DNA from 3 places in the Glutamicibacter sp. PAEs-4 genome. Region 1 is predicted to be linked to each of the others. Evidence: predicted binding sites of a transcription regulator. Region 1 holds the regulator's gene; each other region holds the start of a gene.
The links. The regulator LexA, encoded in region 1, represses DNA repair genes until DNA is damaged. The targets are predictions, from matches to a motif close to TCGAACANNTGTTCGA.
Positions count from the first base shown of each region.

Region 1 (10,413 bases):
CGGGCCAGGTCGATGGAACGCTCATTGACATCCACGCCGTAGACCTCGGACTGCGGGGACTGCTCGGCGGCGGCCAGGGTGATGGGTCCCCAGCCGCACCCGATATCCAGAATGCGTCCGCGAGGGGTTGGCACGTACTGCAACAGCACCGCCGTTCCCTTGTCCAGACCGGCGGGGGAGAAGATTCCTGAGGCCGTCTGCACCTTGCGCAACGAGCCGTTGAGCTCGACTTCGATGGTGCGCCGTTCATCTGCCGAGGCCGGGCTGGCGGTGAAGTAGTGATCCGAGGTCATAGGCAAAGCTTATCGCCCAGTACGGATACCCCAAAGATCAGCGTCGGCAACGTGAGCAAGGCGATATGGGCGTGAGCAGATATCACTGATAGAGTTTTCCCTATGACTTTCATTTTCGTCTAATACGTAGCCCTCTTGGTTACCCGCGGTTCCACGAGCTGGCCGCGCAGTTCTTGCGCGCCCACCGGGCTGAATCAGCAGACGGCAAAGTCATTTCCCTCTACCTGGCAGTTCTTCTTTCCAGAACCCCGCATACGCCTTTGCTTACCGGTAACCATGCATTCACCTGTCTGCCCATAGACCTTTACTCCTTGCAAAGGACCACGAATGTTTGATGAACCAACCGAATCTGAACGCGCCACGTCGCAAAGTGGGGTCCACCCGCACTATTCTGGAAAGCGAAGTACTTCTAAGGAGACCATGACTAACTCCGAGTCACACGAGCACGATTCGGCATCGATGGATGATGCCCAGATCCAGGCCGCCATCGATCGAATTCTCGCAGCCGATGATGCGCAGAGCCCGCAGGTTCAGCACTTCGGCGAAGAAGAGAATTCCATTTTCGCTGGCCAGGCTACTGCACTGAACCGTTTTTCCTCAGGCCTCAGCAATTTCGACGGGGACCAGGAAGATCTGGAGGATCGCCGCGCGCTGCGTCGCGTCGCAGGCCTGTCCACGGAACTGGAAGACGTCACCGAGGTTGAATACCGCCAGCTGCGCCTGGAACGCGTCGTGCTGGCGGGCATCTGGAGCGATGGTACCGTCGCCGACGCCGAGAACTCTCTGCGCGAGCTCGCCGCCTTGGCGGAGACCGCAGGTTCCGAAGTCCTCGATGGCCTGGTGCAGCGCCGCAGCAAGCCGGACCCTTCGACCTTCCTCGGCTCGGGCAAGGCCGAAGAGCTGCGCGGAATCGTTGCGTCAACGGGTGCCGATACCGTGATTGTCGATGCAGAGCTGGCGCCATCGCAGCGCCGCGCCCTGGAAGACATCGTCAAGGTCAAGGTCATCGACCGCACCAGCCTGATCCTGGACATCTTTGCGCAGCATGCCCAATCGCGCGAGGGCAAGGCCCAGGTTGAACTGGCCCAGCTCGAATACCTGCTGCCGCGTCTTCGCGGCTGGGGCGAATCGATGTCCCGCCAGGCCGGTGGCCGCGTAGGTGCCGCCGGTGGCGGCATCGGTTCGCGTGGACCGGGTGAAACCAAGATCGAGATGGACCGCCGCCGCATTCGCGACCGCATGGCGAAGCTGCGCCGCGAGATCAAGGCCATGAAGCCTGCGCGTGAAGCCAAGCGTGCCAACCGCAAGCGCAATGCGGTTCCAGCCGTGGCCATTGCCGGCTACACCAACGCCGGCAAATCCTCGCTGCTCAACCGCTTGACCAACGCCGGGGTGCTGGTGGAGAACGCGCTGTTCGCTACCCTGGACCCAACCGTCCGCCAGTCGGCGACCGAGGACGGGTTGACCTACACGCTGGCCGATACCGTCGGCTTCGTATCCAACCTCCCGACCCAGCTGGTGGAAGCCTTCCGATCCACGCTGGAGGAAATCGCCGATTCGGATCTCATCCTGCACGTCGTTGACGGGTCCCACCCTGATCCCGAAGGGCAGATCCAGGCCGTGCGCACCGTGCTCGGCGAAGTCGACGCGTTGAACATTCCAGAGATCATCGTGGTCAACAAGGCCGATGTGGCTGACCCGTTCGTCGTCGAACGCATCCGCAACCGGGAATCCAACACCGTGGTCGTCTCCGCGCACACCGGTGAAGGCATCCAGGAGCTGCTCGAAAAGATCAGCTCATCGATTCCACGCCCCGGCATCCAGCTTGAGGTGCTCATTCCCTACAACCGCGGGGATTTGATCGCCAAGCTGCACCAGAGCGAATCAGAGATCTTGGAAAGCGAACACCTGGAGGAGGGCACCCGGATGATCGTCAAGGTGCGCGATTCCCTAGCTGCAGAGTTGGAGACCTTCAACCTTCATGGATAAGCAAGAGCAGGCCCTGGGGCTCCTGGAGGCCGCGGTCACTTCCATGGGCGGTGCCATGCGCACCGGCCAACAGGAAATGGTCAAGCATGTGGTCAGCGCGCTGGAAGATGAAAAGCACTTGCTGGTGCAGGCAGGCACCGGCACCGGCAAGTCGATGGGCTACCTGATTCCGGCATTGGCCCACGCGCAGACCAGCGCCAAGCCGGTGATCGTCTCCACCGCGACCTTGGCGCTGCAATCGCAGATTGTCGGCCGTGACGTGCCGCGGTTGCTCGAATCGCTCAAGGGCAAGCTCTCGCGCCCGATGGATGTGGCCCTGCTCAAGGGACGCTCGAACTACCTGTGCCAGTACAAGCTCGGCGGCGGGTACCCGGATGACGAAGGCACGCTTTTCTCGATGGATGAGCCGGCAGCTCCTGCCGGCACCACCTATTCGCCGTTGGCCAGCGAGGTCATGAAGCTGCGCGAATGGGCTGAAGAGACTGAGACCGGTGACCGCGATGAGCTGGTGCCCGGGGTCAGCGACAAGGCGTGGAAGCAGGTCTCGGTCTCGGCCATGGAGTGCTTGGGGTCGCAGAAGTGCCCGATGGCTGATGAATGCTTCTCGGAGATGGCTCGTGCCCGTGCCGCGGAAGCGGACGTGGTCATTACCAACCACGCCCTGCTGGCGGTATCGGCCTTCGAGGGGCTTTCGGTCCTCCCGGACTTCGAAGTCGCAATCATCGATGAGGCCCACGAACTGCAAGACCGCGTGACCAGCTCGGTGTCCGGGGCGCTCTCCGCACGCATGGTGCTCACCGCGGCTGGCGGTGCCAAACGCCATTGCGGCGTCAACGTGGATGAGATGGTCAAGGCGGCGAACCGCCTGGAGAAGTCGTTGACCGGTGTGCCCACGGGGCTGCTGGAACATGGCCTGCGCGAAGACATGGGCATCGCCCTGAACGACATCGTGGAACAGGCCCGGCTGGCGTTGGCGCTGTCCAAGCCCGAAGCCAATGCACCGGCTGACGGCGGACGACAGACCGCCCGCTCCCAGCTGCAGGCGGTGATGGACGATGCGATTCGCATGCTCGAATCCGAAGAGCGCCGCGAGGTGCTGTACACCACCCGTCCGCGGGAGTTTGTCGAAGGCCGGGGCTACGTCGAAGCTGACGAGACCCAGCCAGCCACGTTGAACGTTGCCCCGTTGTCCGTTGCTGGCAAGCTGCGCGAAGGGCTGTTCGACGGGCGCACGGTCGTCTTGACCAGCGCTACCTTGGCTATCGGCTCGCAGTTCGATTCGGTCGCAGGCTCCCTGGGTCTGATGGGCGCAGGGGCTCCGTCCTGGACCGGCGTGGACGTCGGCAGTCCCTTCGATTACCCGAAGCAGGGCATCCTGTACGTAGCCAAGCATCTGCCCAAGCCGGGCCGCCAACTGGCCGCCGAGACGCTGGATGAGATCGAGGATCTCATCAAGGCCTCCGGCGGCGGTGCACTGGCTCTGTTCACTTCGAAACGCTCCGCCGAAGAAGCGGCAAGCATCTTGCGCGAACGCCTGGACGTGGAGATCCTGTGCCAGGGCGAGGGCAGCATGAAGTCGCTGGTCGAGCAGTTCAGCAGCGAACGCGACACCTGCCTGTTCGGAACCATGACCCTGTGGCAGGGCGTGGACGTGCCAGGAGATTCCTGCCGGCTGGTCATCATCGACAAGATCCCGTTCCCGCGCCCGGACGATCCGATCTCCAAAGCCCGTTCCGAGGACGTGGCCAAGCATGGCGGCAACGGCTTCATGCAGGTGGCCGCCACCCATGCGGCGATTCGCCTGGCACAGGGCGCTGGACGCCTGATCCGTTCGGTCGGGGACAAGGGCGTGGTGGCGATCCTCGATTCGCGCATGGCCACTGCACGGTACGGCAGCTTCTTGAAAGCGACGCTGCCGCCGATGTGGCCGACTGTCGACAAGAAGGTCATCACCGGAGTTCTCCAGCGCTTGAACCCGGACGGGAAATAGCCGCAGCCAGAGCATGAACTTGAGCTGTCCTCGGACTTGGGGCAGCTCAAGTTCTTTAAGCACTATCAGCAGGATGGTTGGAGATGCACTAAGGTCTGTGACAAGAACTGATGCCGCGTGAACCGGAAGGCACCATGGAGTCCATGCAGGAATTGGCACACCAAGCCGCCATCGACACCCACCAGCGTTTCGGACGGCGCCTCTTGCGGCTGCCCGGAACCTGGATTGGGCAGAGCTACAGCAGGGCGCACCGGTTGCGCGACGGAAGCTTGCTCAGCGATCTCAATGGCTGCGCGCACCCGTTGTCGGAGTGGAACTATTGGTGGCAGGCGCATTATCTGGATGCCATCATTGATGACGGCTACTCCTATCTGGCCGCAGGCGACGCGGAATCGGCGCGTGCCGAGCTGGCCCGGGCCAATCATCTGTTGCGTGGCATTCGAATTCGCAACTTCGGGATGCTGCCCAACTACTTCTTCGACGATATGGCGTGGCTTGCCTTGGCCAGCGGCCGTCTGGCGCAGTTCACGCTGGCCGTGACGGGAGAAGGAAACCACGCTGCTCAGACTGCAATGCGGGTGCTGGGAGAACAGCTTCAAGCTGGCATGGACGAGGTGCTGGGCGGCGGCCTGTACTGGTCGAAAAAACGGGATTTCAAGAATACGCCGGCCAATGCGCCGGCGGCCCTGTTCTTCGGCCGAACCGGCCAGGAGGACACCGCACGGCAGGTCCTCCAATGGCTGGAGAAGAACCTGTTCAGCGCCGAGCGTGGGCTGTATCTGGACGGGGTGCGGTTGACCAGCCAGGGGCACACGATGGAGCCAGCGGTCTATACCTATAACCAGGGCACGGTGCTAGGCGCGTTGCTTGAGCTTGGCGAGCCGGCCGATCTGGCTCACGCCCAGGTGCTGATCGATGCGACCACGCACTCGCTGTCTTCCGCGGCCCGAGTACTCGCGTTCAACCGCGGGGGAGACGGGAACCTTTTTGCCGGAATCCTGTGCCGGTATCTGGCCCTCGCCGCGAAAGATCACCGCTTGGAAGCACCAAGCAGGGAGCAGGCCAGGCAACTGGTCACGGCAACTGCAGGCCATCTGATCGACCAGGAACCGCGCCGGCTCTCGGCGGCAGTCCAGCGCTGGATGATCTTCGCCGCGGCCGCCCAGATCGAGCTCGAGGCCGGCGAGTAGCTGATTAAACGAAAATTGCGCTGGTGCCAAGCACCAGCGCAATATCCACACGAAATCTAGAGTGAGCGCATGACCGAGACGACCCGTCCCATGATCTTTGCTGCATCACCCAAAATCGGTTCGTAGCGCGAGTTCTGCGGAAGCAGCCAAGTATGCCCATCACGCTGCCGGAAGGTCTTGACGGTCGCTTCCTCGTCCAGCAGGGCTGCGACGATGTCGCCGTTGTCTGCCGTCTGCTGTCGGCGGACAACTACCCAGTCGCCATCGCAAATCGCGGCGTCAACCATTGAATCGCCGGACACCTTGAGCATGAACAGTTCCCCGTGGCCCACGAGCTGACGAGGCAACGAGAAAACATCTTCGACGGACTGTTCTGCCAGGATCGGACCGCCAGCAGCAATACGGCCAACCAGCGGAACCATGGTGGTGTCAGCAGAAGTGCTCAGCTCAATGATCTTGGCGTCTTCGCTGGCAGCCGGCTCGACCGGCTCCGAGACCTCGGCCTTTTCTGCATCGTCGGACAATTGCAGCGGCAGCAGGATTTCCATCGCGCGCGGACGGCGTGGGTCTCGACGGATATAGCCGAGCTTTTCCAACTGGCTCAACTGGTGGGTCACGCTCGAAAGACTCTTGAGTCCGACAGCGTCGCCAATCTCACGCATCGATGGCGGATAACCGTTCTTGCCGATAGACCGCTGGATCGTCTCAAGGATCTTCTTTTGGCGAATCGTCAGCGAACGTGCATTCGATCGGGGAGTGCGTTGTGATGCTGACATGAGATTTTGCCTTCCCTAGCAATCATTCGAAAGTTTGCGTGTCCAAACTGTCGGAGCTAGATGGTGAGATGTTTTCATTGCTCGTCTACTTCGAAATCTTAGTAGATAAGCGAGCTTCTTTCAAAGATTTGTTCGAAAACTTCTGGACAAGTTCCGCAAATCTCTGTTAGAACAGATATACGAGGTTCGAACAAGTTTTCGAATCCGTTCTTTCGAATAAAAATTCGCATCACTTGAATTTCTTGAGGAGACAACGTCATGGCTACCGTCGCACTTGACTCAGATCAAACCCAAGCGCCGCTGAAAATCCGCATCAACCGCCGCGGTTGGGCTGTGCTGGTGGGGATGCCCGTTTTCGCACTCACGATCGCTGCTGCTTTCTTCTTCTCCATGTTCGCCTCTGACGCGCATGCCGCGGCAGAAGATCCTACTGGGGTTGGAACCATCGATGTGACCGTGATCCCCGGGGATACGCTTTGGAGTTTGGCTCGCGACTATGCCACCGGTTACGACGTGACTTCCGCAGTTGGCCACATCGCGGAGCTCAACGCCTTGGACGGCAGCGAAATCCAGGTTGGAGATACCTTGTCGATTCCGGTCATTGCCGGCTAGCTTCCCCCGCTGTCCAGTGTTTGTTACCTGCAGCCGTAGCGGATTCACTGGCGGGCTCGCTGCGCACGTAGACTTGATGCGTGAATGACCGCAGTGAACTTTTGAGTCAGCTGCCCTTGCGTGAGAATCTCCGCGGGCTATCCCCTTATGGCGCACCGCAAATTGACGTGCCGATCCAGTTGAACGTCAACGAGAACACCCATCCGTTGCCACCGGTAGTTGTAGACGCCATTGCCCAGGAAGTGGCCAAGGCAGCGGCAACTCTGAATCGCTATCCCGACCGCGAGTTCACCGAGCTTCGTGAACTTCTTGCCGCTTACCTCGGCCACTCGCTCACCAAGGAGAACATCTGGGCCGCGAACGGTTCGAATGAAATCCTGCAGCAGATCCTGCAAGCCTTCGGTGGTCCAGGCCGTACCGTGATGAGCTTCGGCCCCACCTACTCCATGTACCCGCTGTTGGCCAGTGGTACTGATACCACCTATATCGCCGGTGAACGCGCCGAGGATTTCACCCTGTCCGCCGAATCTGCAGCCGCGCAGGTCCGCGAGCACAAGCCGAATATCGTGTTCCTGTGCTCGCCGAACAACCCCACCGGCACCGCCCTTGGCCTTGATGTCATCACGGCCGTGTACGAAGCCATGAGCGAGCACAACGGCATGGTGATCGTTGACGAGGCGTACGCCGAATTCTCCTTGGCCAGCACCAAGTCCGCACTGAGCCTGCTTGAAGGCCGCCAGCGATTGATCGTCTCGCGCACCATGTCCAAGGCATTCGGCCTGGCCGGCGCACGCGTCGGCTACCTGGCCGCCGCGCCAGAAGTCACCGATGCCATCCGCTTGGTGCGGCTGCCATACCACCTGTCGGCCGTGACCCAGGCAACGGCGATCGCTGCCTTGAAGAACATCGAGTTGCTGCTGGCGCAGGTCGAAGACATCAAGTCCCAACGTGACCGCATCGTCGCGCGCTTGAAGGAACTGGGCCTGAAGCCATCGGTCTCCGACTCCAACTTCGTCTTCTTCGGTGGCGTCGAAGACCCCCACGCTATTTGGGAAGGCCTGTTGGAAGCCGGCATCATCATCCGCGACAATGGAATTCCGGGGACCTTGCGTGTTACGGCCGGAACCGAATCAGAAACCACAGCCTTCTTGGAACGACTTGCCGAACTGCTCGGCTCGCAGAAGTAATCAAAGACAAGCGAAGGAAGACATGTCTGCCGAATTGATTGGCGCACGTCGCGCCCGCATGGAACGCGTGACCAGCGAATCGTCCGTATTCGTTGAATTGGATCTCGATGGAACCGGCGTCTCGGAGATCAGCACCTCGGTGCCGTTCTATGACCACATGCTGACTGCGCTCTCCAAGCATTCGCTCATCGACCTCACCGTGCGTGCTACCGGCGATACCCACATCGATGTCCACCACACCGTTGAGGACACCGCGATCACCATCGGCGAAGTGCTGCGCGTGGCGCTGGGCAACAAGGCAGGCATCCGCCGCTTCGGCACCTCCTACGCTCCGCTGGACGAGGCGCTGTCCCGCTCGGTCGTCGATGTCTCGGGCCGGCCATACCTCGTGCACTCCGGCGAGCCTGCTGGCCAGGAATACCACTTGATCGGCGGGCACTTCACCGGCTCGATGACCCGCCACGTCTTCGAAGCCATCACCTTCCACGCACAGATCTGCGCGCACATCGAGGTGCTCTCGGGCCGCGACCCGCACCACATTGTCGAAGCGCAATTCAAGTCCTTCGCCCGCGCCTTGCGCGAAGCCGTAGAGCGCGATGAGCGCATGGGCGACAAGATCCCATCCACGAAGGGTGCCCTGTAAGTGGAGAAGAAAACAGTAGTTGTCCTGGACTACGGTTCAGGCAACGTCCGTTCCGCCGTGCGCGCCTTGGAAGCCGCCGGCGCCGAGGTGGAACTGACCGCAGACCCGAAGAAGATCGTGGCTGCCGACGGACTGGTAGTCCCGGGAGTCGGCGCCTACGCCTCGGTCATGGAGCAGTTGACCGCAACCGGTTCCCTGCGCTGGATCGGCCGCCGCATCGCCGGTGGCCTGCCGGTCTTGGGGATCTGCGTCGGCCACCAGGTCTTCTTTGAAGAAGGCGTGGAGCACGGGGTGAAAACCGAAGGCATCGGCGAATGGCCGGGCAAGGTTGAACGCCTCCAGTCGGATGTCATTCCGCACATGGGCTGGAACACGGTGCGCCCACCGGAAGGATCCAAGCTTTTCGCAGGCATCGAGGACGAGCGATTCTACTTCGTGCACTCCTACGCTGTGCAGAAGTGGGAATTCGACGTCACCCAGCCGGCGATGACCCCGCCGCAGGTGACCTGGTCGACGCACGGGACGCCATTCGTGGCCGCCGTCGAAAACGGCCCGCTCTCGGCAGTCCAGTTCCACCCGGAGAAGTCCGGCGACGCTGGCGCACAGCTGCTGCGCAACTGGTTGGGGACACTCTAGGCATGTGGAGCCTCATCTTGGGTGTTATCGGGGCCTTCCTGATCGGCGGGGCCATTTCGCTGAAGAACCAGAAGGCCCATATTTCATGGATCATCGCGCTCTGGGTGCTTGCAGGCATGAGCCTGATCGCAGCCTGGGCCCTGACCTACTAACCACTTTTTACTTCTTCACTAAGGACATCATGAGCGAGCAACCAATCCTCGAACTCCTGCCTGCGGTAGATATCGCCGGCGGCCAGGCAGTGCGCCTGGTCCAGGGCGAAGCCGGTTCCGAGACCGGATACGGCGACCCGCTGGAAGCTGCGCTTTCCTGGCAGAACGCCGGGGCCGAATGGCTGCACCTGGTCGACCTGGACGCAGCCTTCGACCGCGGAAGCAATGTCGAGATCGTCCAGCGCATTGCCAAGGAACTGAACATCAAGGTCGAGCTCTCCGGCGGCATCCGCGACGACGCCTCCCTGGAACGTGCACTGGAATTCGGCGCTACCCGCGTCAACCTCGGTACCGCCGCACTGGAAAACCCGGAATGGACGAAGCAGGCCATCGCCCGCCACGGCGACAAGATCGCCGTGGGCATGGACGTGCGCGGAACCACCTTGTCCGGCCACGGCTGGACCAAGGACGGCGGCGACCTATGGGACGTCCTAGCTCGCTTGGAAGACGCCGGATGCGCCCGCTATGTTGTCACCGACGTGACCAAGGACGGCACGCTGCGCGGTCCAAACGTTGAACTGCTGCGCGAAATCGCTGCCAAGACCAGCAAGCCGATTGTCGCCTCGGGCGGCATCTCCTCGCTCGAAGACCTCCGCGTCTTGCGTGAGCTGGTTCCTGAAGGCATCGAAGGCGCCATCATGGGCAAGGCGCTGTACTCAGGCCAGTTCACCTTGCAAGAAGCGCTCGATGTGGCAGGCCGCCGCTAGGCACCAAGCACCATCCGCGAAAGGCGATTCAGAAGCTCCCTGCTTCTGAATCGCCTTTCCATTTGTGAAGCCAGATTCCTGCAATACCTTCTCCTGGCAGCGATGGCGCACAGCCGGCAGGGGATGAAATCTGAAATGCCCCGCTCGGGGTGTCCAAGCTCATGAATGCAGTTTTGGA
Region 1 covers NZ_CP195017.1:1,127,569-1,137,981, forward strand. The annotation lists gene ACR9WD_RS05305 (class I SAM-dependent methyltransferase) at 1-293, opposite strand, end outside; gene hflX (GTPase HflX) at 621-2,282, shown strand; gene ACR9WD_RS05315 (ATP-dependent DNA helicase) at 2,275-4,272, shown strand; gene ACR9WD_RS05320 (glycoside hydrolase family 76 protein) at 4,383-5,462, shown strand; gene lexA (transcriptional repressor LexA) at 5,519-6,238, opposite strand; gene ACR9WD_RS05330 (LysM peptidoglycan-binding domain-containing protein) at 6,497-6,850, shown strand; gene ACR9WD_RS05335 (histidinol-phosphate transaminase) at 6,931-8,037, shown strand; gene hisB (imidazoleglycerol-phosphate dehydratase HisB) at 8,060-8,680, shown strand; gene hisH (imidazole glycerol phosphate synthase subunit HisH) at 8,681-9,316, shown strand; gene ACR9WD_RS05350 (hypothetical protein) at 9,334-9,468, shown strand; gene priA (bifunctional 1-(5-phosphoribosyl)-5-((5-phosphoribosylamino)methylideneamino)imidazole-4-carboxamide isomerase/phosphoribosylanthranilate isomerase PriA) at 9,498-10,235, shown strand.

Region 2 (10,413 bases), 1.3 Mb from region 1:
CGATGCCGGCAGGACCATAAGACATCGCTTCCATATCCCTCCCTGCCAGTACGGCAAATCCATTCATACTTGTAGACTCTCAATCGACCCAGAATAAGTATTTCACCCTCTTGGATCGCCGCGTTAGAGTTGCCTGCAAGCGTCTTCTGCGCATTCGACGCGCGGTCCGACGATCGGAGCACCATGGACACGAGACTACTTCGCTACTTTGTCGCTGTCGCCGAAGAACGCCATTTCGGCCGCGCGGCGGCGCGCCTGCATATCGCGCAGCCCCCGCTCTCCCAGCAGATCAAGCAGCTTGAGGAGACGTTGAATACCCAGTTGCTGATCCGCACCACCCGCAAGGTGGAATCGACCAACGCCGGCGAGCTGCTGCTGAGCCGCGGGCGCATCCTGCTCGCAGAGCTCGACCAGCTTTCCCGCGATGTGCGCACGGTGGGCGAAGGCGCGCTGGGCGTACTGCGCCTGGGCTCCACCGGCAGCGCCACCTCGCGCATCATGCCCAAGCTCATCGAGGCCAGCTCGGAGCAGATGCCCGGCCTCCAATTGAATGTCCAGGGCGAAATGCTCACCCCGCAGATGGTCGAAGGGCTCGTCGAGGGGCGCCTGGACCTGGCGATCCTGCGCCCGCCGGTGCGCGGCACCGAGGTCGACTACATGCTGCTGGACCGCGACCATCTGGCCGTGGCCCTGCCGATGGACCACCCGCTGAGCGCCCACGAAGAACTGGACCTGGAGCAGCTGGCTGGCGAGAAGTTCATCTGCTATCCGCCGTCCTCCGCGGTGAACAACATCATCATGGATTCCTGCCGCCGCGTGGGCTTCGCCCCGCAGATCGCCCAGGTGGCCAGCGAGACTTCCACGCTGCTCACCTTCGTCGCAGCAGGCTTGGGCATCGGGCTGCTGCCCACCACCCATTACCTGCCGCACAGCTCCCGGATCACTTTCCGGCCGCTGCGCAACGCACCGTCCGTCGACCTTGCCATCGCTTGGAAAGCCGGCAACGAGTCCGCGCTGGTGCGCAACTTCCTGGAACTTTGCACATTGCTCAACCCCCTAGAAAGGCTGGACCCCGATGCGAATCCAGCGGATTGAAACAATCCCCTATGCCATCCCCTACAACCACCCGCTGCGCTTTGCCAGCGGAGAGGTGCACACCGCCGACCATGTGCTTGTCCGCGTGCACACCGACGAAGGCGTGATCGGCACCGCCGACGCCCCGCCGCGCCCGTACACCTACGGCGAGACGCAGAAGTCCATCGTCGCGATCGTGCAGGATATTTTTGCCCCGCAGCTGATCGGCCTGGACATCATGGACCGCGCGAAGATCCGCCAGGTGCTGGATCGGACCATCCACAACCAGGTCGCCAAGGGGGCACTGGATATCGCCGTCTGGGATGCCATCGGCCAGGCGCTGGGCACCCCGGTGCACAAGCTGCTCGGCGGCTTCACCGACTCGATGCGGGTGAGCCACATGCTCGGCTTCAAGCCGGCCCAGGAGCTGCTCGACGAGGCGCTGCGCTTCGGCGAGCAGTACGGCATCACCACCTTCAAGCTCAAGGTCGGCCGCCGCCCGCTCGCCCTGGACATCGAGGCCTGCCGGGTGCTGCGCGAAGGCCTGGGCCAGGACGTGGAAATCTACCTGGACGCCAACCGCGGCTGGACTGCGAACGAGGCCATGGAGGTGCTGCGCCAGACCGAGGGCCTGGGCCTGAGCCTGCTCGAGGAGCCGTGCGACGCCAAGGAGGCGATGAGCCGCCGCCGGCTGGTCGAGCACTCCCCGATCCCGGTCGTCGCCGACGAGTCCGCGCCCACCGCGGGCGACGCCTCGCGCGAGCTGCTCTCCGGCGGCGCCAACGCGATCTGCATCAAGACCGCCCGCTCGGGCTTCACCGAAGCCACCGAGATCCTCGGCCTGTGCACCGGACTGGGCGTGGATGTCACCATGGGCAACCAGATCGACACCCAGGTCGGCTCGCTGGCCACCGTCACCTTCGGCGCGGCCTTCGAGGCCACCAGCCGCCGCGCCGGCGAGCTGTCGAACTTCCTGGACATGTCAGATGACCTGCTCGCCGAGCCGCTGCAGATCATCGACGGCCGCATTTCGGTGCGCAGCGTGCCCGGCGTGGGCGCCGCCATCGACGAATACAAGCTGGCGCGCTACCGCCAGGACCACGCACTTTCCACCTCGAACTAAAGGAATTCCCCATGTTGTTCCTCGCCCGTATGGACGTTGCATTCCCGGACCACCTCACCGCCGAACAGGTCGCCGATTTCCAGGCCCGCGAGAAGGAGTACTCCGCGAGCCTGCAGCGCAGCGGAAAGATGCAGGGCATCTGGCGCGTAGTCGGCGAGTACGCGAACCACTCGCTGTACAACGTCGAGTCCAATGACGAGTTGCACGAAATCCTCAGCGGCTTCCCGATGTACCCGTACATGAAGATCAAGGTCACCGCGCTGGCCAAGCACCCGAATTCGCTGGCCTAGGAAGGTTTCCAGCCAGCGGGTTCTCTCCGTGCGCCAGCCCACATGCATTGATATCCAAGAACTCTCAATCACCGTCAAATAAGTATTTCACTGGGCATAGACACTGCACTACATTGAATATCAATCACCGCAGATGATGGGGGTCACACCATGGGCCCGCATACGTCACACCACACAATTTAGGGGAGTCACCATGACCACCGAAACTCCAGATCAGGCAACTGCAGCCAAGTCCGGCAACGCCGCCACCGACAGCTTCCGCAATTCCGGCAAGCTCGGCAGCATCGAAACCTCCACCGAGCGCGTGAACTTGCTGGCCAGCAAGCTGATCAAGGCCGCGAACGACATCGTGCTCGAGGAACGCGTCACCTACGACGAATTCAACGCGCTGAAGGCCTGGCTGATCAAGGTTGGCGACGACGGCGAATGGCCATTGTTCCTGGACGTATGGCTGGAGCACTCGGTGGAAGAGGTCGCTACCGACCACCGCGAAGGCAACAAGGGCTCGATCGAGGGCCCGTACTACGTGCCTGATGCTCCGACCCAGAACTCCCCGGCCACCATCTCGATGCGCGAGGACGAGAAGGGCACCAACCTGCTCTTCCAGGGCCAGGTCCGCTCCACCGATGGCTCGGCGCTGAAGAACGCCAAGATCGAGCTGTGGCACGCCGACGAAGAGGGCTTCTACTCGCAGTTCGCACCGGGCATCCCGGAGTGGAACCTGCGCGGCACCTTCATCGCTGACGAGGAGGGCAACTTCCAGATCAACACCATGCAGCCGGCTCCGTACCAGATTCCGACCGACGGTGCCTGCGGCCAGCTGATCGCCGCTGCCGGTTGGCACGCTTGGCGCCCAGCCCACCTGCACCTGAAGGTTTCGGCACCGGGCCACGAGTTGCTCACCGCCCAGCTGTACTTCCCGGGCGACGCGCACAACGATGATGACATCGCCACCGCGGTGAAGCCGGAACTGATGCTCGACGTGCAGCCAGCCGAATCCGGCAACGGCAAGCAGGTCACCTACGACTTCGTGCTCGACCCAGTCAAGTAAGTCTTAGCGCAGCTAAGCAAGCGAAGGCCTCGGCAGGAATATTCCTGCCGAGGCCTTCCTTGCGCTTGAGGGCGGCTTCGGGCCTTTGCGCTGCCGCAATCAGCCAGCCGCCTTCTTCACCAGCTCGCGGATCTTGTCCTCCGTTGCGGCATCCAGCGAGGTGATGGTCCAGGCAACCGGATGCATGTGCGCGCCGTCCTCGTAGGCGGGATTCACCACTTCGCCAAAGCCGAAGGCAACGAAGTCCTTGTCAGGCTTGATGTAGCAGACGTCCTTGCCGTCCCGGACATAAAACGGAAGGCCCCAGCGGACGATCGGCTCCAGCGAGGGCGCGCTTTGCACGATGATGGCATGAAGCCGCTCGGCAATCTCGCGATAAGGTGCTGGAGCCGCGCTGAGCTTGGCCAGGACAGCGGCGTCGCCCTTCTTGGTGAAGATCATTACTAGTCCCCTTATAGACGATTGGCGCTGCATGGCAGCGTTTGGTGATGTCGCTTGCGCGATCGCTGCGCTTTCCCGATCGGCACATAATGCACTTTACCGATTCGGGGCCTCTGCTTCACGGTCTTCTGCAATGCAATACCGGCATCCGACGCACGAGCTGCTAGTGATGCCAAGTATTTCGCTTGCACGGTGTTAGGCTACCGGCATGCGCAAGCTTCTAGCCACCTCCGGTGCCGCCATCATCGTGGCCTACGCGGTTTACGGCGCACTGCTCATGAACAATTGGGCAGTGGTCGCAGCCAGTAGAATCCCCCTGGATGAGACCATCGTGCAGATGGCCGCCATGGACCAGGATTACGATTCGCTCGGAGGTTGGGTCTTCGCAGCAATCGGAATTGCCCTCGCCATCTCCTGGCTCGTTTCCGTCATCGCGTCCGGTCGCAAGCTGCCCGCTTGGGCCGCTATTGGGACATGGAGCCTGATCGTTGCTCTCGGCGCACCGGCCTATTTCTTCGCATCCTTCGCCAACATGAACTCCGTGGGCGATACCTTTGCCGATTGGAACGCCGGCGCCGCTGCTGATCTGGAAGAGCCCCTGTACATCGCCAGCATCCTCGCCTTGGCCTTGCTGGCTGCCATGGGAATCCTTGGCCTCCGCGCGGCTTTGACTCGCCCGCCACGCCCTCTGGCTCAAGCAAGCAGATAAAACCACAGCCACTGCCCCATTCCCGGTACTGGGGATTTTTCACCAGAATCCCCATGGATAGCTTGTCGCAGAAACTTTCGAGATGTTATCCACAATTCGAAAATAACCAGAACACATAGTCGATGTACCGCGGGAAAGTAAATCATGACTACTCCCGCATATTTAGAAGATAACGACGGTGAACACCGCCTGCCACTGCGACCACCGGGCACCCGCACAGAGTCGCACAAGACCTCCCCGTTCGATGCTCAGCGCGAGCACCAGATGTTCTTCGGTCCCCTCAAGAAAATTGCCAATGAGCTCTATGATGCCGGCCCGGTCAACGGCCCCGGCGACGCAATGGAACGCTTGCAGAAGATCCAGCGCCTCCTGAGCAGCGTCGAAGCTGTCATCTGCGTCTTGCTGGCGGATTCGGTCGAACAGGTCAGCGAATCATTCAGCGATTTCATAGCCACGGAAAATACCCACACGGCAGAGGAAGAAGCTGAAGCCCGAAAGAGCGCCGCATACTACGGCGTGGACCGTGGAAGCGAACAGACCATCAACTCCAACCTCATCGCCGAGGCGGCTGTCGCGTTGAGGGAAAGCCCGCGCAAAGTCAGCAAGCGGATGTTCCACGCCAAAGGATTGCGCCATGTCTGCAAAGCCACGCTCCTCGCGCTGGCCGCCGGCGAGATCACTGCCAAGGCCGCCCACGACATCGTCAAGTACTCCCAAGACCTCGGCCCTGGGCAAGTCTCGCTCATGGAACAAACCCTTCTGCCTCTGGCAAGGACCGCCAGCGACGAGACCGTCTACCAGCGCGCCCGCCGCCTTCATGACCGGCTGAACCCCGACTCTGCCGAGAACCGGCAGAAGAACGCAATGGCCGCCCGCAACGTCAAGGTCTGGAATGACGAGGATGGCATGGCCACCTTGCAGTTGCATCACCGCGCTGATGTCATCCACTCAATCCGCAATTCGATCATGCAGGTGGCCGCCCAGAGCACTGATCCCAAAGATCCGCGCACCAAAACCCAGCTTGAGGCCGACGCCCTTGCAGACGTATATCTGAATGGATGGCCCGGAATGGAGGGCATGCAGCTGAAGCCACGGGTATCCATCACGATACCGGCCGTGGAAATGCTCGCGAATCCCACTCGCGCCCTTGCCGATCTGGAAGGCTACGGACCCATCCCAATCGGGATAGCGTTGGAACTCGCGGCAGACGCTCCATCATTCCAGCGCGTGCTGACCGACCCATGGACGGGCGCTGCAATTGACGTGGAACCCAAGAAATACCGGCCTTCGCAGGGGTTGCGCGATTTCCTGCGTCACCGCGACCAGCATTGCGGTTTCCCGGGTTGCCGACGCCCAGCCGACCGATCAGAAATAGACCACATTGAAGCGTTTGGGCAAGGCGGCCACACGACCCGGCAAAACACCCATCTCTTGTGCAAGCAGCATCAGATGTTCAAGCACGCCCTAGGGTGGAAGGTCTTCGCCTGCCCTGATGGCTCCAAGACGTGGGTGTCTCCGCACGGGCTGCGGTCAATCACGATCCCTGAGAGCGTAGCCAACGTGGCGAACTTTGATCATGTCAACGATCATTGCCCGCAGCGAACATCGGACGACGCAGCTCACAAGGTGCATTTGACCCCCGAAGTGCGGCGCGTGCTGGGCCTTGGCCAAGATGAAGACCTGCCCGGCACTGGGACCGGCTAGCACCGGTCGCCCGCTGTGAATTTTGAGTGACAAATTTTTTCAGTCACTAGAACCGCCACACCACCCATAACCCCACAGGAGCAACCGCGATGATTCGCGTTGCTCAGCTGGCTGCCGCCTGCATCAAGTCCCGTCTTCCTCCCATTCAAGCGATACGACTTGAATGAAAAAATTTTCAGTCACTGCACGCAGGACGAGCCGCACTGCGGATGGCTCGGCTGTCGTTCGTGAATGAAAATTTTTATCAGTCAAGAAGCACTATTCTTCTTGGCCAAAGCGTGCCAAAGCAGCAAGCTCTGTACGGTTGGAGACCGACAGCTTCGTGTAGATCTTGGTCAGGTGGTACTGCACTGTTTTGGTACCGATATACAGTTCTTCAGCTACACGTCGGTTGCTTGCGCCTTCGCACACCAGCTTGGCCACGGCTTGTTCCTGAGCGGTCAGCGTCGACCAGTCGGCGCTTTCCTTGCGCAGCATCCCGGTACCGCTTGCCTGAAGCTCACGCGTGCAACGGTCAATGTACACGGTTGCATCGCAGTGCGTGAAAAGCGCCAGCGCGCGAGTCAGCGGAGCCACGCATTCGGCCCGCTTGCCGGCGCGGCGCAGGCATTGCCCGTAGTAGAAATCAATTTTCGCCCGGTGGTAAACCGAACCGACGCCCTCCAAACGGCGGATGGCATCTTCAAAAACAAGGCGGGCGCCGTCGATATCGCCGCGAGCTGCCAGCAAGGCGCCTTGCACGCTCAAGAAGCGGGCAGCCCCGGTTTGGTGGCCTGAAGCGACAGCGCTCTCCAGCAACGGCTGAATGAAAGCTTCTGCCTCCTCAAGGCGTTCGCAACGTATGAGCGCCAAGGCATATGTATCTTGCCAGGTCCAGAAGCCCGGCTGGTCTATGCCCTGGGTGCGGTCCAGCCGAAGCAGGGGCTCCAGCGTACGCACGACTTCTTCATGGTTTGCCTGCGCCCGGGCGATCTCGGCCCGCGCCATCCGGTAAGGCATTTCCATGATGGCATAGCTGCCGGTACGAGCCCATGACTTGCGAAGGTGCAGATCAGCCTGCTCCCAATTGCCGCGCAACGCGTGGATCTGCGCCGCGGTCAGTTGGATCAGCGGACGCAGGACCTGGATTTCAGAACGTTCCTGCAGGGCTTGCGCGGATCGAACCGTCTCCAGTGCTTGGTCCCAGTCGCCCATGAGGAACTCAGCGCGAGCCGACCAGGCCTTGGCCCACAACGAGATGCGCAGCGATCCATCGCTGAAGTCCGTGGAGCTGGCCGCAGAAAGCTCGTGCCGGGCAAGCTCCACGCGATCGGTCGCGAGGTAGACCCAGCCCAGCGACATTTCCGCACGCTGGCGCTGGGCTCCTGCCGGAAGGGTGGCCAGCAGGTCCATCAGGAGTTGCTCGCCTTCTTCGGCGCGGCCCATCATTGCCAGGCCAAGCCCTTGGATGGCCGCATTCTCGATGGCCAGCGGGCTGCCGACCTGGGCCAGGCGAAGCGATTGCTCAGCCCAGTCAATGATCTTCTGCCCCTTTAGACGGCACAGCGAATCAAGGACTTGGCGTTGCGCGATCACTGCCATCACATCGTGGTCCTGCTCCTGCACCGCGTTCTGCCAGGCGCTCGACAGCCAGCGCCGCGCGGTGTTGGCCCTGCCTTGCAGAATGGAAATGTATCCGGAAAGCACGTCCCGCTCCGGGCTGCTTTCCAAGCTCGCCAACTGGTGCGCGAAGGTTTGCGCGCGCGGCAGCTCGCCCGCGGCAACTATGGCATCCACCGCGTTGAGCAGCAGGGAGTCGCGGCGCATCGGCTCCGGGGACAAATGCATGGCACGGAAGAATGCGGTGGCGGCCGACGACCACTCGCCCCGCTGTCCCTGCGCCCGTGCGTAGTCCCGCAGTTCCAGCGACAGGTTGCCGTCAGGCAGGATGCTCGCATCAGCCCGGTGGCCCAAGCGCTCGCCCTGGTCTTCGACAATGTCGGCGGCGCTAGCATGCAACTTGATGCGGGCGCTCAGCGGGATCTGGTGGTAGACCGCCATTTGCACCAGAGCGCTCTCGAATCCGAGCCGAACCTTGCCGCTGTGGCCGTGGGCTTGCGCCAGCGAAGAGTCGAGAATCTGCTGGATCGGCTCCAGCGGATCGTCCTCCCCGACCAGCTTGGCGATCATGTCGATCCTGGCCTGCACCCCGAGCACCGCGGCGGCTTCCACCAGCGCCCGGGCGCGCGGATCCAGCCCATCCAATAGCTCGATGACGTGCAAGGACAGGGCGCGCGGGGCAGGCGGCCAGCGGTCGAACTGCTCCCAGCTCTGCTCCGGATTTTCCTGGGCCAGCTCGATGACCGCTTGCAGGTTGCCCTGGGTGTAGTGCACCAGCTGCTCGGCGGCCGTGGGCGGCAGGTCGATCCCCGTTCGGGCGCAGACGATCTCGCGGGCATGCGCGGAACTGGGAACTTCCAGCTGGAGGATCTTCAGTTGGCTGTCGGCCAGGAATTCGCGGGTTTCCGGTGACAGCCGTGCAAGGTTCTGCTCGCGCATCACCAGCACGATGAGCACCGGTTCATTGCGCAATCGGCGCCACGCATAGTGCAGCGCCTGGAAGCTGAGGTCATCGACCCACTGCGCGTTTTCCAGCACCAGCACCCGCGGGTGCTGCGCATCCCTGCGCAGGTGCTGAAGCAGCGCTTCGCCCAGCGCCCCGGCCGAGCCTGCATGGCTGCGCTGCAGCAACGGGGCCAAGGCGGCCCCAGGCTGGGCGGTCTCCCAGCGCGAGGCCGTCACCAGCTGCACCGCTTGGCCGGCCACACGGGTCAGCAGCGTCTTGATGATGGTGCTCTTCCCGCTGCCCCGCGGCCCCTTGAGCACGGCAAGCATGCTGCCGCGTTGCTGGACTTCGCGGGAAAGGTCGGCGAGCGCATCCTGGGCCTGCTGGGCGCTGAGCATGGCGTTCACCAGCCTTTCTGCGTTGCTGCGTTGCGTTCCGATGTGCCGCTACTCCCCTGTTCCGGCACCAGCCAGCACTTTTTGCGTGCTGCGCGGCGCGGCCGAACGGGTAAGCGGGACGCAGGCGGTGACCAGCGTTCCAACGATAGCAACTGCGGCGAACACATAGAACGCGGTGCCCGGGGAAACCCCGGCCGAGAGCAGCAGTCCGCCGAGCAGCGGCCCGAAAATTCCGCCCAGCCGCCCGAATCCGGCGCACCAGGCCACCCCGGCCCCGCGGGCAGCGCTGTGGTAGTAGTTCGACACAAAACCGTAGATCAGCACCTGGGTGCCGATGGTTCCCACCCCGGCCGCCGCCACCAGGGCCAGCAGCAGCACCAGCGGGAGCTTGAGCGTCATCAGCACCATTGCCAGCGCGGCCAGGAAGAAGGTCAGCGCCACAACTTGCTTGGGGCCGACGCGGTCGGCGGCCACCGAGGCCAGCAGCCCGCCGAAGACCGCCGCGAGGTTCAGCACCAGCAGGAACAGCAGCGAGTGGGACTTGCCGTAGCCTGCCTGCTGCATGATTTCCGGCATCCAGGTGTTCAACCCGTAGGTCAGCAGCAGGCCGGCGAAGCTCATCATGCCCAGCAGCGCGGTGGGCAGCGCGTAGCGCTTGGTGGCCAGTGCGGCGAAGCCTGCCCGTTCGGCCTTGACCTGCCCGGCCTCGGCATCGTTTGGAAGTTCCAGCTGCATGCCGGTGCGTGCCGCCAGTGCGCGGGCTTCGTCCACGCGGCCGCGGGAAAGCAGCCATTGCGGGGATTCGGGCAGCTTGGACCAGGCCATCGGCAGCAGGAACAGCAACGGCAGCGCGCCAATGAGGAACAGCCCGCGCCAGCCGATCGCCTCGCTGAGCACCATAGCCAGCAGCGAGGCGAGCACGCCACCGGCCGGCACACCGGAGTAGACGATCGCGTTGTAGTAGTTGCGGCGGTGCTTCGGCGCGAATTCGGCCACCACCGCGCCGGCGGTGGCGACGAGCGCGCCCACGCCCATGCCGGTGGCGAAACGCAGGATGCCGAACCACAGGGTGTCGGCC
Region 2 covers NZ_CP195017.1:3,352,807-3,363,219, forward strand. The annotation lists gene ACR9WD_RS15800 (LysR substrate-binding domain-containing protein) at 184-1,095, shown strand; gene ACR9WD_RS15805 (enolase C-terminal domain-like protein) at 1,076-2,197, shown strand; gene catC (muconolactone Delta-isomerase) at 2,209-2,487, shown strand; gene catA (catechol 1,2-dioxygenase) at 2,681-3,538, shown strand; gene ACR9WD_RS15820 (DUF1801 domain-containing protein) at 3,638-3,979, opposite strand; gene ACR9WD_RS15825 (hypothetical protein) at 4,188-4,688, shown strand; gene ACR9WD_RS15830 (DUF222 domain-containing protein) at 5,037-6,392, shown strand; gene ACR9WD_RS15835 (LuxR C-terminal-related transcriptional regulator) at 6,651-9,335, opposite strand; gene ACR9WD_RS15840 (MFS transporter) at 9,384-10,413, opposite strand, start outside.
Region 2: the regulator LexA is predicted to act here: its motif matches at 4,796-4,811, upstream of ACR9WD_RS15830 (DUF222 domain-containing protein).

Region 3 (10,413 bases), 720 kb from region 1:
CCGGGCACGGCCTGAAGGCCGAATTCGCCCAGATGCAGGTGCCGGATACGCAGATGGTGTTCCGCAGCCGACTCAAGGTCACCACGGCATTGCGCAGCGCCTGCGATTGCGCCAAATATGATCCATTGCCCATTGCCAGCCGGATGCTGGGCACCGTCATATCCCTGGCAGACCCCTACCTGAACTTGGATCTGATCCGGCACGCGCTGGATAGCGAGGATCCGTCACCTGAACGATCCAGGGCGCTGCGCCTGGTGCAGTCCTTCTCCGGCACGGCACAGGCAGCATAGGCCGCGCGGCCGGACAGGCCAGGCAAGTTACCGGCGGGATCCCGCAGTAGTGCGGTAGACATCGTAGACGCCATCAATCCGCCGCACCTGGTTCAGCACGTGGCTCAGGAACTTCGGGTCGCCCATTTCGAAGGCGAAGCGCGAAATGGCAACACGGTCCTTGCTGGTCTGCACACTGGCGGAGAGGATGTTCAGGTGGCTTTCGGAAAGGATCCGGGTCACGTCGGACAGCAGCGACTTGCGATCCAGCGCCTCGACCTGGATTTCGACCAGGAACACGCCATGGTGCTTGGTGGCCCACGTGACGTTGACGAGCCGATCGGGCTGCTCAGCGAGCTGCGTCAGGTTCAGGCAATCCGTGCGGTGCACCGAGACGCCGGCGCCACGGGTGACGAAGCCCTGGATCTCGTCTGGCGGCACGGGGGTGCAGCAACGCGCCAGCTTGACCAGCACGTCACCCAGGCCTTCGACGATCACACCGGCCTCATTGCCCGTAGACGGGCTAGGAGCGACCGGGTGGATAACCGCTTCCTCATCGACCTGTTCGGCTTCTGGCGGGCCGATCAGAGCCGTTAGATGCTCGATGACGTTTTGCGCACTGGTATGGCCGTCGCCCACCGACTGGTACAGGGCAGAAATGTCAGTGTGGTGCAACTCGTTGGCTACCGCGGTGAGCAAATCGTGCGTCATCAGCTTCTGCAACGGCAGCTGGTTGCGTCGCAGTTCCTTGGTCAGCAGCTCCTTGCCCTTTTCGATGGCCTCTTCGCGGCGCTCCTTGGAGAAGTAGCCGCGGATCTTCGCCTTGGCCCGCGGCGACTTGACGAAATTCTGCCAATCCTGGGATGGGCCGGCGCCCTCGGCCTTGGAGGTGAAGACCTCCACCACATCGCCCTGCTTGAGTTCGGTATGCAGAGGCACGAGCTTGCCGTTGACGCGCGAACCGATGGTTCGGTGCCCTACGTCGGTGTGGATCGAGTAGGCGAAGTCCACCGGTGTTGCCCCCACCGGCAGGGACATGATGTCGCCCTTCGGGGTGAACACGTAGACCTCGGCGGAGCTGATGGTGTAGCGCAGCCCGTCCAGGAATTCTTCGGAGTCGGCGGTGTCGGCTTGCCATTCCATCAGGGAGCGCAGCCAATCCATGTTCTGCTCCGGAGAGAGCATGGAGTTGTCGGTCTGGCCATGTTTGTACTGGAAATGCGCGGCGACGCCGTATTCAGCGCGCACATGCATGTCATGGGTGCGGATCTGGATTTCCACGGGCTTGCCCTCGGGACCCATCACCGTGGTGTGCAGCGACTGGTAGAGATTCAGCTTCGGGATGGCGATGTAGTCCTTGAAGCGGTTGGGCAGCGGATTCCACTCCGCGTGCACGACGCCCAGCGCGCCGTAGCAGTCCTTGACGGTGTCGACCAGGATCCGCACGCCCATCAGGTCGTGGATGTCGTCGAAGTCCTTGCCGCGCACGATCATCTTCTGGTAGATCGAATAGTAGTGCTTGGGCCGGCCGGATACCGAGGCGTGGATGGCCACATCTCCCAGATCGTGCGAAAGGGTCTGGCGGATTGATGAAAGGTACTTTTCGCGCTCAGGGGTGCGGTCGCCGACCATGCGGACGATCTCCTGGTAGACCTTGGGATGCAAAGCGGCGAAGGACAGGTCCTCCAGCTCCCATTTGACCGTGTTCATGCCCAGGCGGTGAGCCAGCGGAGCGAAGATTTCCAGGGTTTCCTTCGCCTTGCGGGAGGAGGATTCCGGCGAGACGTAGCGCCAGGTGCGTGCATTGTGCAGGCGGTCCGCCAGCTTGATCAGCAGCACGCGGATGTCGCGGGACATTGCGACGACCATTTTGCGCACGGTTTCGGCGGGGGCGGCATCGCCGTAGGTGACCTTGTCCAGCTTGGTCACGCCGTCCACCAGCATGGCGATTTCTTCGGAGAATTCCTTCTTCACCGACTCGAGGGAGTACTCGGTGTCTTCGACCGTGTCGTGCAGCAAGGCAGCGGCGAGAATCGAACCGGTCATGCCCATTTCTGCCAAGATCGTGGCGACCGCGACAGGGTGCGTGATGTAGGGGTCGCCGCTCTTGCGCTTTTGGCCCTCATGATATTTTTCTGCGACCTCGTAGGCACGGACCAGCAAATCCAGATCCGCCTTCGGATGCTTGGACTTGACCGTGCGCAGCAGCGGTTCGAGAGTCGGCGATGTGCTCGGAGTGCTCCCCCGGCCTGCAAAGCGCACCAAACGAGAGATAGAGCGTCGTTTCGAATTGTTCAGGTTAGGCGTATTCGCCATGCCCCGCTCCTTCCCGTTGCCGTTGGAATTGTCCCGAAGCCTGAATGGAGCCAGGTCAAATCCATCGGTAGTTTCGGGCCGCCAGATCACCGGTGGCCGTGCACTTGAAAAACACCTTCTTTAGTTCAAACGTTATAGCACGTTCGCGCGGTGACAACTAATTACGCATCTTCCAGCATAAGCGAAATGGTGCCCCCGGCCATCTGCCGGGGGCACCATATCCTAGACTTCAGATCGCGTTAGAGCGCTGCCATCTTCTTGTCGTGCGCAACCACGTCCTCGTCCTTGTGGCGCAGCCAGTGGAACATCGGTGCCTGGACGAACAGGGTCGACAGGGCCGAGACGATGATGCCGACGAACAGCGCCAAGGAAAGGTCCTTGAGCGTACCGGCTCCCAGCAGGTAGGAGCCGATGAACAGGATCGCGGCCACAGGCAGCACGGCCACAACCGAGGTGTTGATCGAGCGGACCAAGGTCTGGTTCACAGCGAGGTTGACCAGCTGCTCGAAGGTGCGCTTGGTCTGCTGGGTGTAGTCCTTGGTGTTTTCGCGGACCTTGTCGAAAACCACCACGGTGTCATACAGCGAGTAGCTCAGGATGGTCAGGAAGCCGATGATCGCGCTCGGCGTGATTTCGAAACCGGTCAGCGAGTAGATGCCCGCAGTCACGATCACCACTGCCATCAGGCCGACGATCGCTGCCAGCGACATCTTCCAGGTGCGGAAGTATGCTGCCATCAGCAAGCCCACCAGGACCACGAATACGACCAGGCCAAACAGTGCCTGGCGTGAAACGTCTTCGCCCCAGGTCGGGCCGATGAAGTTGCTGGTCACTTCGTCGCTGCTGACGCCGTAGTTCTTCGCGAGCTGATCGGCAATGGCCAGGGTCTGGTCATCGCTCAAACGCTCGGTCTGCACGCGCATGGTGCCCGGAGCAATATTGGTCACCGTTGCCTCAGATCCCGAAGCCACTGAGCTGACCGTCTCTTCGCCAATCGAGATATCCGTGTTCTGCACATCCGAAACGGTGAATTCAGAACCGCCGCGGAAGTCGATACCCAGATTGAAGCCGCCCTTGACCACCGGGATCAGGATGGACAGGATCACCAGGATGCCGGCGATCAGGAACCACAAGCGGTGCTTGGAGGTGAACGGGTAGGAACGCTTGCCGGTGTAGAGCTCGTTGCCCCAAGTGACTAGCTTATTCATTGTTCTCCTCCTGAGCCTTGGCCTGCGTGCTGCCAGACGCGTTCGAGCCAGCGGACTGCTCGGCCTGTGCGCGGCGGCGTTCGGCAATGGTCATGCGCTTCGCTGCCTCAGCCGATGCCTTCGCATTCTTCTTGCCGCGATTTGCCGCAACATTCTCATCGAAGCGGCGAACCTTGCCCGCGCCCTGGTACAGCGGCTTGACGCCAAGCAACGATGGATCCATGCCCGACATCGGGTGGCCGTTGGCGAAGAACTTGGTGCGTGCCAGCAGCACCAAGGTCGGGTGGGTCAGGCCGTACACGACGATAAGGTCGATGATGGCGGTCAGGCCCAGGGTGAAGGCGAAGCCTCGCACGTTGCCCACGGCAACGATGTAGAGCACGATTGCGGCCAGCACGTTCACTGCCTTGGATGCCAGAATGGTGCGCTTGGCGCGCTTCCAGCCGATATCCACGGCGCTTGCCAGCGGCCTGCCTTCGCGCAGCTCATCGCGCACGCGCTCGAAGTACACGATGAACGAGTCGGCGATGAGGCCGATGGCGACGATCAGGCCGGCGACGCCTGCCAGCGACAGGCGGTAGTTCATGCCCCAGCCCAGCAGCACCAGCGCCAGGTAGGTGAGCACGCCGGAAACCAGCAGCGACGCGATGGTCACCAGGCCCAGGGCTCGGTACTGGAACAGCGAGTAGATGAAGACCAGAACCAGGCCGATGATGCCGGCGATGAGGCCAGCGGTGAGCTGGTCAGCGCCCAGGGTTGCGGAAACCTGGCGCTCGGACTGGATGTCGAAGCTGATTGGCAGCGCGCCGTACTTCAGCTGCTCGGCCAACGCCTGCGAGCTTTCCTGGGTGAAACCGCCGGAAATCTGCGGACGGCCATCGGAAATCACTGCATTGGTGGTTGGCGCCGAAATGGTTTCGCCATCAAGCACGATCGCGAACTGGTTCTGCGAGCCCCGCAGGGCAATCAGACGCTGGGTGGTATCCGCGAAGAGCTTGGTGCCTTCGGCGTTGAACTCGATAACGACGACCCATTCGCCGGTCACCGATCCATTGACGCCGCGGGCCAACTGGGCGTAGGCGTCCTTGATCATGTCTCCGGAGATTTCCTGCGGGCCGAGGATGTACTTGACACCCCTACTGTGGTCGCAGGAGATCATAGGCTTGTCTGGGTCGGCGGCTTCGCCACCGCGATCCTTGAGCTCTACCTCGCAGTCGTAGCCTTCGAACTCCTGGAACAGCTCTGGGGTGATCCAGTTGGTATCCGATGGGTTCTCTGGCTTGCCGCTAGGCTTTGGCAGGTCTTCCTTGGGGGTGCGGTCTTCCTTCGGAGTGGCTGCGAAACCACCGGTGATCAGCACCGGGCGGAATTCCATGTTGGCCGAGGCCTGGATCAAATCGCGGGTGGTCTGGTCCGGGGTACCGGGCATCGAGACCACGACGTTGCGTCCGGACTGGGTGGTGATTTCCGATTCGGTGACACCGGAACCGTCCACGCGCTGGCGGATGATCTCCACCGCTTGGTCCAGCTGCTCTTGGTTGATCGCCTCGTCGCCCTGAACCCGAGGGGCCAGGATCATCTCGGTGCCGCCTTCGAGGTCGAGGGCCAGCTTCGGTCCCCACCCGGTTTTGCCGTTCACCGCACCACCCACCAACACTCCGGTTGCGATGATGAAGACGACCAGCAACCACAGCAACGCTTTGCGCGCCTGTTTAACAGGTCTGATTGATGACATCTATTGTGCTTTCTGGTTCGGGTGGCTTGGCCTTCAGGCCACCGCTATGCTGCCCGGGACTTAGGCGTTGCGCTCGTCCTTGCCCTCGTCGTTCAAGCGACGCAGGGACTCTTCCGGGGTTTCGGTTGCGTTGGAGGGTGCTGCTGGTTCGTCGGCAGCGGCCGGGGCTGCCGCATCCTTGTCCAGGAAGGTGGCGATGGCCTGGCGGTGCAGGGTCAGCACCACGCCTGGCGAAACCTCAACCTGTACGCGATCCTCTGCGTCTACACCGACGACGGTGCCGAAGATTCCCGAGTTGGTCATCACCTTGGCGCCTGGCACGGTGTTGTTCTTCAGCTTCTCCTGCTGGGCGGCCTGCTTCTTGCGGCCACGGAACATCATGAAGATCAGCACTGCAAACAGGGCGACCATCAGGATCAGCGAAGGGTTGAAGCCGCCACCAGCGGCCTGTGCGATTACGAGAGGATTCACGTATTTACCTGCTAACGATTCGTTGCGATTTGGTCTGGAGTTCTGGGATGCCGCTGCGCCATTTTCTGGCGCGAAACAGCAAAGACGCCCCACCTTACCCTGAAGTGGGCACAGGTCGGGCGTCTTTAGTCTAATGGGTCACGGTGAACCGGCAGGCCATTTACGCGGGCAGTGAAGTAATGCTTGCCTAATCCTCATCGTTTTCATAGCTTTGCGCACTGGCGAAGATGGCATCCTTGGGCATGGTTAATCCCAGATGCTCCCAGGCTCCGGGCATGGCGATACGCCCTCGCGGAGTCCGGCCCATCAATCCTTCGCGCACCAGGTATGGCTCGGCGACGGTTTCGACGGTTTCGGTTTCTTCGCCCACGGCGATAGCCAGGGTCGACAGGCCCACCGGTCCCCCGCCGAATTTCGTGCACAATGCTTCCAGCACACCGCGGTCCAGGCGATCCAGTCCACGCGCATCGACCTCGTACATGTCCAGGGCGGCAGCCGCAGCCTTGGCATCGATCTCTTCGAGCTTGTGCACCAGGGCCCAGTCCCGCACGCGGCGCAGCAGGCGGTTGGCGATACGCGGGGTGCCGCGGGAGCGCCCGGCGATCTCGGTGAATGCAGCTGAGGTGACGCTCAGATCCAGCATCATTGCCGAACGGCGCAGTACCAGCTCGAGTTCCTTGACCGCGTAGAACTCCAGGTGCCCGGTGAAGCCGAAGCGGTCGCGCAGCGGTCCGGGCAGCAGGCCCGCGCGCGTGGTGGCCCCGACGAGCGTGAAGGGCGGCAGCTCCAGGGGAATCGCGGTAGCGCCGGCTCCCTTGCCGACGACGATGTCTACGCGGAAGTCTTCCATTGCCATGTAGAGCATTTCCTCGGCGGGCCGGGACATGCGGTGGATTTCATCGAGGAACAGCACCTCGCCCTCGGTCAGTGAGGAGAGGATCGCGGCCAGGTCGCCGGCGTGCTGGATGGCCGGGCCGGAAGAGATGCGCAATGGCGCGTTCATCTCGGCGGCGATAATCATCGACAAGGTGGTCTTGCCCAGCCCGGGCGGGCCCGAGAGCAGTACATGGTCCGCGGTGCGTTCGCGGATCTTGGCCGCTTCGAGCACCAGCGAGAGCTGCTGGCGCACCCGGGATTGGCCGACGAAGTCGTCGAGATTCCGCGGGCGCAGGGCAGCTTCGATAACCCGTTCTTCGGGTTCGCTGCCGGCGCTCGTGAGCCCGGTGGAGTCATTCATGAAAAGTCGATCCTCTCGCAGACCGCTTAGACGCGGGTTCCGCTGGACATGCTGCGCAGCGCGGCACGCAGGATTTCAGCGACGTTGCCGGTGGCCACAACATCCGGATCGGCCTTGGACAGCGATTTCAGGGTGCTGGTTGCATCCTTTTCGCTCCAGCCCAGCCCGGTCAGCGCCTCGATCACCTGCGGTTCCCAGACGCTGGCGGTACCTCCGCCGGGCACCGGCGCCACTGGCGCGCCGGTCGGGACCAGCTTGCCGTTCAGTTCCAGCACGATGCGGCTGGCGCCCTTGGGGCCGATGCCGGACACCTTGGTGAATGCGGCGGTGTCCTTCGTGTTCGCCGCGATGCGCACTTCTTCGGGAGAATGCACGGCCAGGATGGCCAGGCCGGTGCGCGGCCCGATGCCCGATACGGAGATCAGGACCTCGAAGACATCCCGCTCCTCCGCGGTGGCGAAGCCGAAGAGGGTCATGGAATCCTCGCGCACCACCATGGAGGTGAAGACCGTCGCCTCGCGCCCTTGATGCAGGCCGGACAGCGTTCCGGGGGTGGCGTTGACCAGCATTCCGAAGCCGTTAACGTCGATTACCGCGGTGTTCAGTGCAACCGCCTGCACGGTGCCGGTCAATGAGCTGATCATGCCACTCCTTGGGATGTATGTTCGATCGAACCCAGTTTATCGAAGATACCTACGAATATCGATCCGCCGTGTTTCCCGGTGGGTCGAGGTCATTTCCCGGCCGCCGGCTAGCGGCGCACCGCTCGGCGCTTGGCTGACGCTTCGGCGGCGATCCATGCCTGCTGAGCACCTGTCAGCTGCGAGGACCCGCCGGCATGCACCGCAGAGGCCGAGGCGTTCGAGCCGGTGGCCGCTCCGCGCCAGCCGTGGGTGATCGCCAGGGCCACCGCGTCAGCGGCGTCGGCAGGCTTGGGCGGTTCATCAAGCCGGCAGATCTTGGCAATCATCTTGCCGATCGCCGCCTTGGTCGCCTGGCCGGAACCGGTCACCGCCGCCTTCACCTCGGTCGGCGTATGCAGCGCGACGGGGATGCCGCGTCGTGCCGCGGCGGTGATTACCACGCCGGTGACCTGGGCGGTGCCGATCACCGTGGAGACGTTCGCCGAAGCGAACACGCGTTCCAGGGCGAGCACGTCGGGCCGGTGCTGGTCCAGCCACGCCTCGATCGCGTTAGCGATCGTCAAGAGCCGGGCGTCGAGCGGGGTGCCCGGCGGGGTGCCGGCGACGGTGACGTCCACCAGTGAAACTTGCCTGTTTGCAGCGACGTCGACCACGGCAAGACCGCAACGCGTCAGGCCGGGGTCGACGCCGACAACACGTAAGGCCAAGCCCTACTGCTCTTCGTCCAATGCGGCGCGAACCTCATCGGACAGGTCGGCGTTGGTGTAGATGCCTTGGACGTCGTCCAGTTCTTCCAGCGCGTCGTAGAGCTTCAGGAACTTGCGTGCTCCGTCGACATCCAGTTCCACCTTCATCGACGGCAGGAATTCCATTTCGTCGGATTCGTAGGCGATATCGTTCTCGTCCAGCGCCGCTGCGACCGCGCGCAGGTCCGAAGGATCGCACACGATGGCGAAGTTCTCGTCCTCGTCCAGGATCTCGTCGGCACCGGCATCCAGCACGATCATCAGCAGGTCATCTTCGGTCAGCTCGCCCTTGGGCAGGCGCACTACGCCCTGGCGGTTGAACAGGTAGGCCACCGATCCCGGGTCGGCGACGGTGCCGCCATTGCGGGTGATGCCCACGCGGACCTCGGAGGCTGCGCGGTTCTTGTTGTCGGTCAGGCACTCGATCAGCAGCGCCGAGCCCTGCGGGCCGCGTGCTTCGTAGATGATCTCGGTGTAGTCGACGACCTCACCGGTCAGGCCAGCGCCACGCTTGATTGCGCGGTCGATATTGTTGATCGGCACGGAGTTCTTCTTGGCCTTGCTGACAGCAAGTTCCAGTGCCGGGTTGCCGGCCATGTCGGCTCCGCCGGCGCGGGCGGCAACTTCAATGCCCTTGATGAATTTCGCGAAGGCCTTGGCGCGCTTGGCGTCGATCGCAGCCTTCTTGTGCTTGGTAGTTGCCCATTTGGAGTGGCCTGACATGCTTTAAGCGTCTCCTCGCGTGAGATTGATGAAAAATTGATGGATAGCTGTGCTGCCGGTGACTTCCGGGTGAAAGCTGGTTGCCAACAATTTTCCCTGGCGTACTGCAACAATTCTACCCTGTCCGTCATTCGGCCCGGCTTGAACGGTGCTGATCACCTCGACGTCCGGGCCGATTTGCACGGCTTCCGGGGCGCGGATGAACACCGCTTCGAGAGTGTGACCGTTGAAGTCCAGCTGGTGCTCGAACGAGTCGACCTGGCGCCCGAAGGCATTGCGCTTCACCGTCATGTCGATGCCTCCGAAGCTTTGCTGCACCGCGCCATCCCGCGCGATTGCAGGATTCTCAATGCGATCGGCGAGCATGATCATTCCAGCGCAGGAGCCGTAGACCGGCATGCCGTCGGCGATGCGTTCCTTGATGGGATCGGCCAGCCCGTAGTTGCGGGAGAGCCGGTCGATCACCGAGGACTCGCCACCGGGAAGCACCAGCGCGTCGACCTGCGCCAAATCCTCGACAGTGCGCACCATCTGAGCAGGTTGCCCAAGCCGCTCCAGAGAAGCAAGATGTTCACGGAAGTCCCCTTGGAGAGCGAGGACGCCTATTTTCGGCATGGTTGTAACCTTCATGGTGTTCGGTGGCTGGCAACACGGAAATGCGCCGAAACAACGTTAAACCCATGGACCCCGTGCGCCGGTTTTGTTTCCCGGTGTGTCGCGGATTCTTCGGTGCAATCTCCCGGCAGCCCGTGAAGCTTGGTAGGTTCGGGAACATGACTGCTGATATTTCTTCCCTCGAACTTGCCGGTGGCGTGAGCATGCCTTCCATTGGCTTGGGCACGTGGCCCCTGCGCGGCCAGGAGGTGGTTGCCGCGGTCCGTTCGGCCCTGGATACGGGTTACCGCCGCGTGGACACGGCGGAGAACTATGAGAACGAGGATGCCGTAGGCCAGGCCTTGGCGCTAAGCGGGCTTGACCGCGATGCATTGTTCGTCACTACCAAGTTCAACAAGATGTGGCATTCGGCCCAGGGCGTACGTCAGGCGTTGGACAACTCCCTGTCC
Region 3 covers NZ_CP195017.1:1,850,171-1,860,583, forward strand. The annotation lists gene ACR9WD_RS08720 (hypothetical protein) at 1-290, shown strand, start outside; gene ACR9WD_RS08725 (RelA/SpoT family protein) at 318-2,585, opposite strand; gene secF (protein translocase subunit SecF) at 2,825-3,793, opposite strand; gene secD (protein translocase subunit SecD) at 3,786-5,528, opposite strand; gene yajC (preprotein translocase subunit YajC) at 5,589-5,999, opposite strand; gene ruvB (Holliday junction branch migration DNA helicase RuvB) at 6,187-7,236, opposite strand; gene ruvA (Holliday junction branch migration protein RuvA) at 7,263-7,880, opposite strand; gene ruvC (crossover junction endodeoxyribonuclease RuvC) at 7,988-8,587, opposite strand; gene ACR9WD_RS08760 (YebC/PmpR family DNA-binding transcriptional regulator) at 8,591-9,349, opposite strand; gene pdxT (pyridoxal 5'-phosphate synthase glutaminase subunit PdxT) at 9,353-9,964, opposite strand; gene ACR9WD_RS08770 (aldo/keto reductase) at 10,123-10,413, shown strand, end outside.
Region 3: the regulator LexA is predicted to act here: its motif matches at 7,890-7,905, upstream of ruvA (Holliday junction branch migration protein RuvA).